DNA from 2 places in the Nocardia tengchongensis genome. Region 1 is predicted to be linked to the other one. Evidence: riboswitches for the same ligand, from Rfam matches in the RefSeq annotation. Region 1 holds a riboswitch; the other holds the start of a gene.
The links. A riboswitch is a leader RNA that binds a small molecule or an ion and turns the genes downstream of it on or off. The one in region 1 is predicted to bind cobalamin.
Positions count from the first base shown of each region.

Region 2: another riboswitch for cobalamin. It lies ahead of metE (5-methyltetrahydropteroyltriglutamate--homocysteine S-methyltransferase); the one in region 1 lies ahead of cobN (cobaltochelatase subunit CobN).

Region 1 covers NZ_BAAGUM010000015.1:469,999-474,410, forward strand. Annotated here, with positions in the region: gene ACYVKL_RS28760 (hypothetical protein) at 1-366, shown strand, start outside; gene cobG (precorrin-3B synthase) at 363-1,562, opposite strand; gene ACYVKL_RS28770 (hypothetical protein) at 1,762-1,992, opposite strand; adenosylcobalamin-variant (AdoCbl-variant) riboswitch at 2,218-2,289, shown strand; gene cobN (cobaltochelatase subunit CobN) at 2,334-4,412, shown strand, end outside.
Region 2 covers NZ_BAAGUM010000017.1:363,035-367,446, reverse strand. Annotated here, with positions in the region: gene metE (5-methyltetrahydropteroyltriglutamate--homocysteine S-methyltransferase) at 1-2,133, opposite strand, end outside; cobalamin riboswitch at 2,269-2,478, opposite strand; cobalamin riboswitch at 2,624-2,776, shown strand; gene ACYVKL_RS32690 (CbtB domain-containing protein) at 2,817-3,032, shown strand; gene ACYVKL_RS32685 (CbtA family protein) at 3,055-3,897, shown strand; gene ACYVKL_RS32680 (histidine phosphatase family protein) at 3,894-4,412, shown strand, end outside.

The sequences.
Region 1 (4,412 bases):
TACGTGCCGGCGCATATCTCTGTCGGTGTGCGCTACGTCCTGCACGCCGATGCGGTGGGCCAAACACCCCGCGTGAACTTCTATGACAACTCCGCCTGCCTGGGCAGCACTCTCGCCAAGGTCTTCCGCGACCCGGTCTCGGACGACTACGCGTGGGTGTACTGGGTGCCGACCAGTACCGGAACCCACGTCCTGTCCACCAAACAGGGCGACTGGGAGAACGGTCCGGCCACGGTGCAGGTCGAACCCGCGCCCGCGGGGACTACCCCCGTCGCGCAGCCAAAACTCGATGGTTGCGGCGGGGGCGGCAGCCTCGACCTCAGCAACTACCCCATCGGCTCCGGGAGTTCGACCGCGACTCCCTAGCCGGCGGGGACGATGCGGTAGCCGTCGGTGGTGGCGACGACGTCGGTGACCGCGCCCTTCGGGCGGCCGCAGCGGCGGTCGCAGCCCGACCAGTGCTGCCGGCCCGCGACCACCACGTCGGCGGCGTCGAGGCCCTCGCGCGCGAATCCCGGTGCGCCGGTGGGGAGGACGCGACCGGAGTCGACGGCCTCGGCGACATCGGCGCGGACGTCGGTCAGGGACTTGGCGCAGCCGGGCATGCCCGCGCAGGCGCTGACCTGGAGCCACGGGGAAGCGGCGTCGAAGATCAGGCCCATGGGGGCCAGCACGCGGACCACCTGTTCGGCGGCCCACTCGTCGAGATCGGTGATGACGAGGCTGCGCCAGGGGGTCACGAACACCGGGCGCTCGACGGCTGCGAGGAATTCGGCGGTGCGGGCGGGCAGGGAACCGAGGCGGACGCCCGCGCCGAGGGTGACCCGGTCGTCGGCCTGGGTCATCCAGCCGATCGGAACATCCTGGTGGACAGGCGGTTCCAGGAGGTCGGCGGCGATGTCGAGGCCGGGGTGGCCGGTGCGGAGCCGGTCGGTGAGCCGGGCGGTGCCCTCGGGGATCTCGTGCAGTCGCCAGTGCCCGTCACGCAGGTCGAGGAAGCCGTCGGCCGCGGCGAGCATGAGGTCCACCGCGGTATCGGCGGGCAGGCGCAGGCCGGAGTCCTTGCCCGCCAACAGGAGTGCGTAGGTGTGTTCGCCGAGGGCGTGCACGCCGATGTCGCCGCCGAGGCCGCTGACGTCGCCGCGGCCGTCGTCGAGGGTGAACAGCACCCGGCCCGGCAGTTCCGCCAGGCGTGGTCGCGCGCGCAGGCCCGCGTCGAGGGCGGCGACCAGGGGATGCACGTTGGACCAGCCGCCGACGCGTCCGGACAGCGGCGAGGCGATGATGTTGCGCACCCGTTCGTGGGTGGCGCTGGGCAGCAGCCCGGCGTCGGTGAGCCGTTCGGTAAGGGCGGCCGCGTCGCGCACCTGCCGGAACTGGATGTTTCCGCGCGAGGTGAGTTCGATGTTCCCGTCGCTGAGGTCGGCGGCCGCGCCGGCGAGGGCCTCAAGCTGGGTGGGGGACAGGAGTCCGCCGGGCACCCGGATGCGGGCGAGGGGACCATCGGCTGCTTCGTGCAGGCGCAGCACGCCCGGGCAGGAATCGGGATCGGTTCGCGTCATGACGCCTCCCAGCGTACGGAGGTCGGCGCGGCCGGGCACGAGCTGCCCAGGCGTCGAACCCAGTTCACGTCTATCTGAATCTGTAGATATTGCAATCTAACTATGTGTCGTGGGCATGGCGGAAAGAAGCCGAAAGAAATCCGGGGCCGGGGGAGCCCCGGAATCTCGTTGTCGGATCGGTCGATTCGGCCAGGCCGGTTCAGCCGGCCTGGCGGGGTTCGATGGCCGCGGGGGCGCCGCGGCGGCGGGCGAAGGCGGGACTGACTTCCCAGGTGTCGTTGAGGAGGCTGGGGACGTTGTGGTGGTCGGCGTGGTCACGGTGGACGGTGGTGGTCATGACCGTGAGGCCGAACAGGATGGTCGCCGCGCAGACGACGCCGGCGATGAGTGCCAGCCGCGAGTGACCGGAGCCGGCGGCGGTGAGTGCCATGGCCAGCGTTGCGAAGGCAACCAGTACGCAAAAGTATCCCGACCAGGCAGCAAAGCGGTTCCGCCTGACCCATCCTGGAGTGAGTGGCATACCGGCAGCGTACGCGCCGACCAGTCGGTTCTCTGAGGGGATGAGCCAGGCTTTGCCGCACTGTGATCGGTGCGCGGCCCGGTGATCCGGGCGCGATACCGGTCCGGCGAACGCGGCGCGATAGCATCGGCGAGCTCGTCGAACGGAAGAAAGCCGGTGCAATTCCGGTGCGGTCGCGCCACTGTGACAGTCAGACCTTCCCGGCGGGCGCCGAACCGTGCTGGGCGCGTCACCCTAGGAAGGCCGAACCTGTGATTCTGCTGCTGTCCACCTCCGACACCGATCTGCTGAGCGCGCGCGCCAGCGACGCCGGCTACCGGCTGGCCAATCCGGCCCGCCTGCTGCCGGAGGACCTGCCGGGCCTGCTCGACGGCGCCGAGCTGGTGATCGTGCGCGTGCTGGGCGGCAAGCGCGCCTGGGAGGACGGACTGGAGACGGTGCGCGCCAGCGGAATTCCGCTGGTCGCACTGGGCGGCGAGATCGCGCCCGACGCCGAGCTCATGGAGTGCTCCACGGTGCCGGGCGGCGTGGCCGCCGACGCCCACAACTACCTGGCCGCGGGCGGTCCGCGAAACCTGCTGCAGCTGCACAACTTCCTGTCCGACACGGTGCTCCTCACCGGGCACGGTTTCGAGCCGCCGGTGGAGATGCCGAGCTGGGGCGAACTGGAGCGCGAGGCGCGTCCGGTCGCGGCGGACGCGCCGACCGTGGCGGTCGTCTACTACCGGGCCCAGCACCTGGCGGGCAATACCGCCTACATCGATGCCCTGTGTGCGGCGGTCGAGGACAAGGGCGCGCGGGCGCTGCCGATCTACTGCGCCTCGCTGCGCACCGCGGAACCGGAACTGCTGGCCACGCTGGGTACCGCCGACGCCCTCGTGGTGACGGTGCTGGCGGCGGGTGGCACCAAGCCCGCGACCGCCTCGGCCGGTGGCGACGACGAGGCCTGGGATGTGGGCGCGCTCGCCGACCTGGATGTGCCGATCCTGCAGGGCCTGTGCCTGACCAGCGGCCGCGAGCAGTGGGAGGCCAATGACGACGGCCTGTCCCCGCTGGATGTCGCCACCCAGGTGGCGGTGCCGGAGTTCGACGGGCGCATCATCACGGTTCCGTTCTCGTTCAAGGAGTTCGACGCCGACGGGCTGTCGTCGTATGTGCCCGACGCCGAGCGCGCGGCCCGCGTGGCGGGGATCGCGGTGCGCTACGCGCGACTGCGCCACATTCCGGCCGAGCAGAAGAAGATCGCGATCGTGCTGTCGGCGTACCCGACCAAGCACGCGCGCATCGGCAACGCCGTCGGCCTCGACACCCCGGCCAGCGCCATCCGGCTGCTGACCGAGATGCGTGAGGCCGGATACGATCTCGGCGCGCGCGGGGAGATCCCCGGCCTCGAGACCGCCGACGGCGACGCCCTGATCCACGCGCTCATCGCGGCCGGCGGGCAGGACCCCGACTGGCTGAGCCAGGAACAGTTGGAGGGCAACCCGATTCGCATCGGCGCCGACCTCTACACCCAGTGGTTCGATACGCTGCCCGAGGACCTGCGCGAAGCCGTGATCGAGGCGTGGGGGCCGCCGCCGGGCGAACTCTACGTCGACCGCTCCGCGGACCCGAAGGGCGAAATCGTCATTGCCGCCCTGCGTTTCGGCAATGTGGTGCTGATCGTGCAGCCGCCGCGCGGCTTCGGTGAGAACCCCGTCGCCATCTACCATGACCCCGATCTGCCGCCGAGCCACCACTATCTGGCCGCCTACCGCTGGCTGGCCGCGCCGGAGGGTTTCGCCGCCGACGCCGTGGTGCACCTGGGCAAGCACGGCAACCTGGAGTGGCTGCCCGGCAAGACGCTCGGCATGTCGGCGTCCTGCGGCACCGACGCCGCCCTGGGCGATCTGCCGCTGATCTACCCGTTCCTGGTCAACGACCCGGGCGAGGGCACCCAGGCCAAGCGCCGCGCCCACGCCACCCTGGTCGACCACCTGATCCCGCCCATGGCGCGCGCCGAGACCTACGGCGACATCTCGCGGCTCGAGCAGTTGCTCGACGAGCACGCCAATATCTCCGCGCTGGATCCGGGCAAGCTGCCCGCCATCCGCCAGCAGATCTGGACGCTGATGCGCGCGGCCAAGATGGACCACGATCTCGGGCTGACCGAGCGGCCCGAGGAAGACGTCTTCGACGACATGCTGCTGCATGTCGACGGCTGGCTGTGCGAGATCAAGGACGTGCAGATCCGCGACGGCCTGCACATCCTCGGCCAGGCCCCGGCGGGGGAGGCCGAGGTGGACCTGGTGCTGGCCATGCTGCGCGCCCGGCAGCTGTGGGGCGGCGAG
Region 2 (4,412 bases), on a different contig from region 1:
GAGCGAGGTCCCGATCTCCTCGGTGCTGGGCACCCGCGGCGAGTGGATGTCGTACACGCCCGGTCCCACGCCCAGGTCGAAGCCCGCCGCGTTGAGGTCGTCGAGTACCTCCATGTGCGAGCGGGCCGCCTCGATCGAGGTGACGTCGGCGTCCAATCCCGCGATGGCGCCGATGATCTCACCGAACTCCGAATAGCACAGGTGGGTGTGGATCTGGGTGGTGTCGGCGACGCCTGAGGTGGCCAGCCGGAACGCCGCCACCGCCCACTCCAGGTACCCGGGCTGATCGGCGCGGCGCAGCGGCAGCAGTTCCCGCAGCGCCGGCTCGTCCACCTGGATGATGGCGATCCCGGCGGCTTCCAGGTCGACCGTCTCGTCCCGGATGGCCAGCGCGATCTGGCGCGCGGTGTCGGCGAGCGGCTGGTCGTCACGCACGTACGACCACGCCAGGATGGTGACCGGCCCGGTGAGCATGCCCTTGACCGGCTTGCCGGTCAGCGACTGCGCGTAGGTGATCCAGTCGACGGTCATGGCCGCCGGGCGGGTCACGTCGCCGAACAGGATCGGCGGGCGGACGCAGCGGGTGCCGTAGGACTGCACCCACCCGTTCGCGGTGGCGGCGAATCCGTCCAGCTGCTCGGCGAAGTACTGCACCATGTCGTTGCGCTCGGGCTCGCCGTGCACCAGCACATCCAGGCCGATCTCCTCTTGCAGCGCAATGACTTCGGCGATCTCGGCGCGCATGCGGGTGTCGTACTCGGCCCGATCGATCTCGGCGCGGCGCAAGGCGGCGCGCGCCACCCGGATGCGGCCGGTCTGCGGGTAGGAGCCGATGGTCGTGGTCGGCAGCGGCGGCAGGTGCAGACGTTCCTGCTGCAACCGCCGCCGCTCGTCCGCGGGCGCCCGGCGTCCGTCGGCGGCATCGAGCCCGGCCAGCCGGGCCCGGACCGTCGGATCGCACAGCCGGGCGTCGGACCGCCTGTCCAGCACGGCCGTTCGCGCGATCTCCAGCTGCTCGGCGGCCGCGTCCTGCCCCTCATGCAGGACGGTGGCCAGCAGCCGGATCTCGGCGATCTTCTCGGCTCCGAACGCCAGCCAGGACCGCAGGCGCGGCTCCAGGTCGGGCTCGGCGGCGAGGCTGTAGGGCACATGCAGCAGCGAGCAGGAACTCGACACCGCCACGGGCGCGCCGCCGGCGGCGAGAGCGGCCAGCCCGGTCAGCGCCCGATCGGGATCGGTGCGCCACACGTTGTAGCCGTCGACGACGCCCGCGACCAGGAGCGTTCCGGAAAGCTCCTGCGCCGCGGCCACATCGGCGCCACCGTCCGCGACCAGGTCGACGGCGATGCCCTCGACCCCGGTGGCCGCCAGCACCGGCAGCACCGGACCCAACCGGCCGAAGTAGCCGGCCACCAGCAGATCCGGTCGCCCCGACCCGGAGGCCAGCCGCTGATACGTCGAATGCACCAGCGCCAGTTCGGTTTCCGTCAGATCTGCGACCAGTGCCGGCTCGTCGATCTGCACCCAGCGCGCGCCCGCCGCGGCCAGCAGGCCCAGCAGCCGCTCGTACAGCGGCAGCAGATCCGGCAGGCGATCGAGCAGCTCACTGCCGTCCACCGACTTGGCCAGTTTCAGGAAGGTGATCGGGCCGATGATCACCGGTCGGGCCGGAATACCCAGTGCCAGAGCTTCTTCCAGTTCCGCCAGCGGCTTGCCCGGATGCAGGGAGAACTCCGTCGCGGCCGACAGCTCGGGCACCAGATAGTGGTAGTTGGTGTCGAACCACTTGGTCATCTCGAGCGGCGCGACCTCGGCGGTGCCGCGCGCGGCCGCGAAGTAGCGGTCCAGCTCGTCGGCGATGCCGTGCACCCGCTCGGGCAGCGCGCCCAGCAACACGGCGGTGTCGAGCACCTGGTCGTAGTAGGAGAAGGTGCCCACCGGAATCGAATCCAGTCCGGCGGCACGCACCGCGGTGAGTTGCGCGGCGCGCAGGCCCCCGGAGAGGCCGTGCAGTGCGGCGGCGTCGATCCGCCCCGCCCAGTACGCCTCGACGGCGCGTTTCAGTTCCCGGTTCGGGCCGATGCGGGGCAGGCCCAGCACCGTGGCGGTGAAGGTGTTCTCAGGGTTCGGCATTGATGAACTCCGTGGTCAGCAGTCGATGACCGCCGCCCATTACGAGCGCACGCTGACGGAGCCCATGGGGCAGCTACCGTGCCCGGATCCGATCGGCGTAGCGCCCAATCCACGAGGCGACGACCGCCGGATACGGCGTATCCGGCACGACGGGCAGGTCTTCGGACTCATGGGCATCGACCCGAAATTCGGGTCGGCCCCGGTACGTGACCGAGGCCGGACCTACCGGCCGTCGCTTCCCAGGCCTGCGCCCAGTGCTGATGACAGCGTTCGTTCCCATTCACCGCTGCGGGACAGTCCCGGATTCTCACCGGGTTCCCTCTCACCCGGCCGGCGCGTGAACGCGGGGCGGGCTTCGACGCCGTCGAATGGGTCAGGGGCTCCTCGACTCCACCTCCGGCGAACCAGTTGCGTTGGCGAATATAGCCCAATGACACCGTGCTGACGGCGCACGCGCCGTCGTCCCAACAGGTGGGCGACCCGGAGCATGCGGATTGACCAGCGGCGATGCGCTTTCGTATGGTTGATCGACGATGCCATGAGGAATCCGGTGCAATGCCGGAACGGTCGCGCCACTGTGAGCAGCCGGTCTCGGTGAGAGACAGGATGCGAGTCAGACCCTCACATCGTCGGTTCGATCGGCAACGGGGACGCGAAATCCCCCAGACTCAAAGGAGTCCTTCGTGGCTACCTCTTTCGCTCCTCGCTCCGGTCTCGGCAGCGGCGCGCTCGCGATCCCGACCACGGCCCTGTGGCTGGTCGGCACCACGCTGCTGGCGCTGCTGGCCCTGTACTTCATCGGCATCGATCAGGGTGCGGTGTCGGTCTTCGGCAGCGACATGCACGTGCACGAGTTCGTGCACGACGGCCGGCATTTCCTCGGTTTCCCCTGCCACTAGCACCGGGAATCGAGTAACCACAATGGAAAAGCGAATCATCGGCCGAGGTGTCCTGCTGGGCGCCCTCGGCGGATCGCTGGCGTTCGTCTTCGCCCGGATCCTGTCCGAGCCGATCATCGATCGAGCCATCGCCTACGAAGAGGGCCGTGACGACGCGCAGATGGCGCTCGACAAGGCCGCCGGCAAGCCGATGGACATGGACCACGGGGTCGAGCTCTTCACCCGCGCGCAGCAGCAGAACGTGGGCTTCGGCTTCGGCATGATCGTGTTCGGTGCCGCCCTGGGCGCGCTGTTCGCGGTGGTCTACTTCCTGGCGCTGCGCAGGGCGGGCAAGATCTCGCCGCGGAATCTGGCACTGCTGGCGTCGGGCGGCATGTTCCTGGTGCTGGACCTGGTCCCGTTCCTGAAGTATCCGGCCAATCCGCCGTCGATCGGGCACCACGAGACCACCGGGCCCCGCACCGCCCTGTATCTGGGCATGATCGCGATCGGCGTGGTCGCGCTGTGCGCCGCGATCTGGCTGGGCCGCAAACTCACGGCGCGCCTGGATGTCTGGACCGCCGGCGTGGCGGCCTCGGCCGGCTTCGTGCTGGTGATGGGTGTCGTGATGGCGGTGCTGCCGTCGCTCGGACAGCTCTCGGCCAACAAGGAATACGGCGACTTCGCCACCGAAACGCCGCAGCCGCTGAAGGATCCGTCCGGCACGATCGTCTTCCCGGGGTTCCCGGCCGACGACCTGTACTACTTCCGGCTGTACTCGATCGCCGCCCAGCTCATCGTGTGGGTGGTCATCGGTGTCGGCTTCGCCTGGCTCGCGCCGCGCCTGCTCGGCGACCGCGCGACCGAGACCGCGCAGGCGGCATGAGCGCGGTCACCCGCCTCACCCTGGTGACGCACGCGATCACCGATGCCGTGCAGGGCGCCCGTTTTCCGGCCGACGAACCGCTGAACCCGCTCGGGTCGCGGTCGGTCGAGAAGGCGGGCGGCCTGCCCGGCCCCGCGCCCGAGACGGTGCTGCACGCACCGGAGGTCCGGGCCGAACAGACCTGCCGCGCGCTGGGTTTCACCGGCGCGCCGGAATTGGCGTTGCGCGACCTGGACCACGGCGGTTGGGCCGGGAAGTCCATGGACGAGCTCGCGCCCGAGCAGCTCATGGGCTGGCTCACCGACCCGGCCTACCGCGACCACGGCGGTGAATCGATCACCGATCTACTCGACCGGGTCGGCGACTGGCTGCACGCACTGGCGGGCAGCGGCGACCGGATCGTGGCGGTGACGCATCCCGCGATCGTGCGGGCCGCGGTCCTGCGCACCCTGAACGCTCCCCCGGAGTCGTTCTGGCGCATCGACATTCCGCCACTGAGCGCCACCACCCTGCAT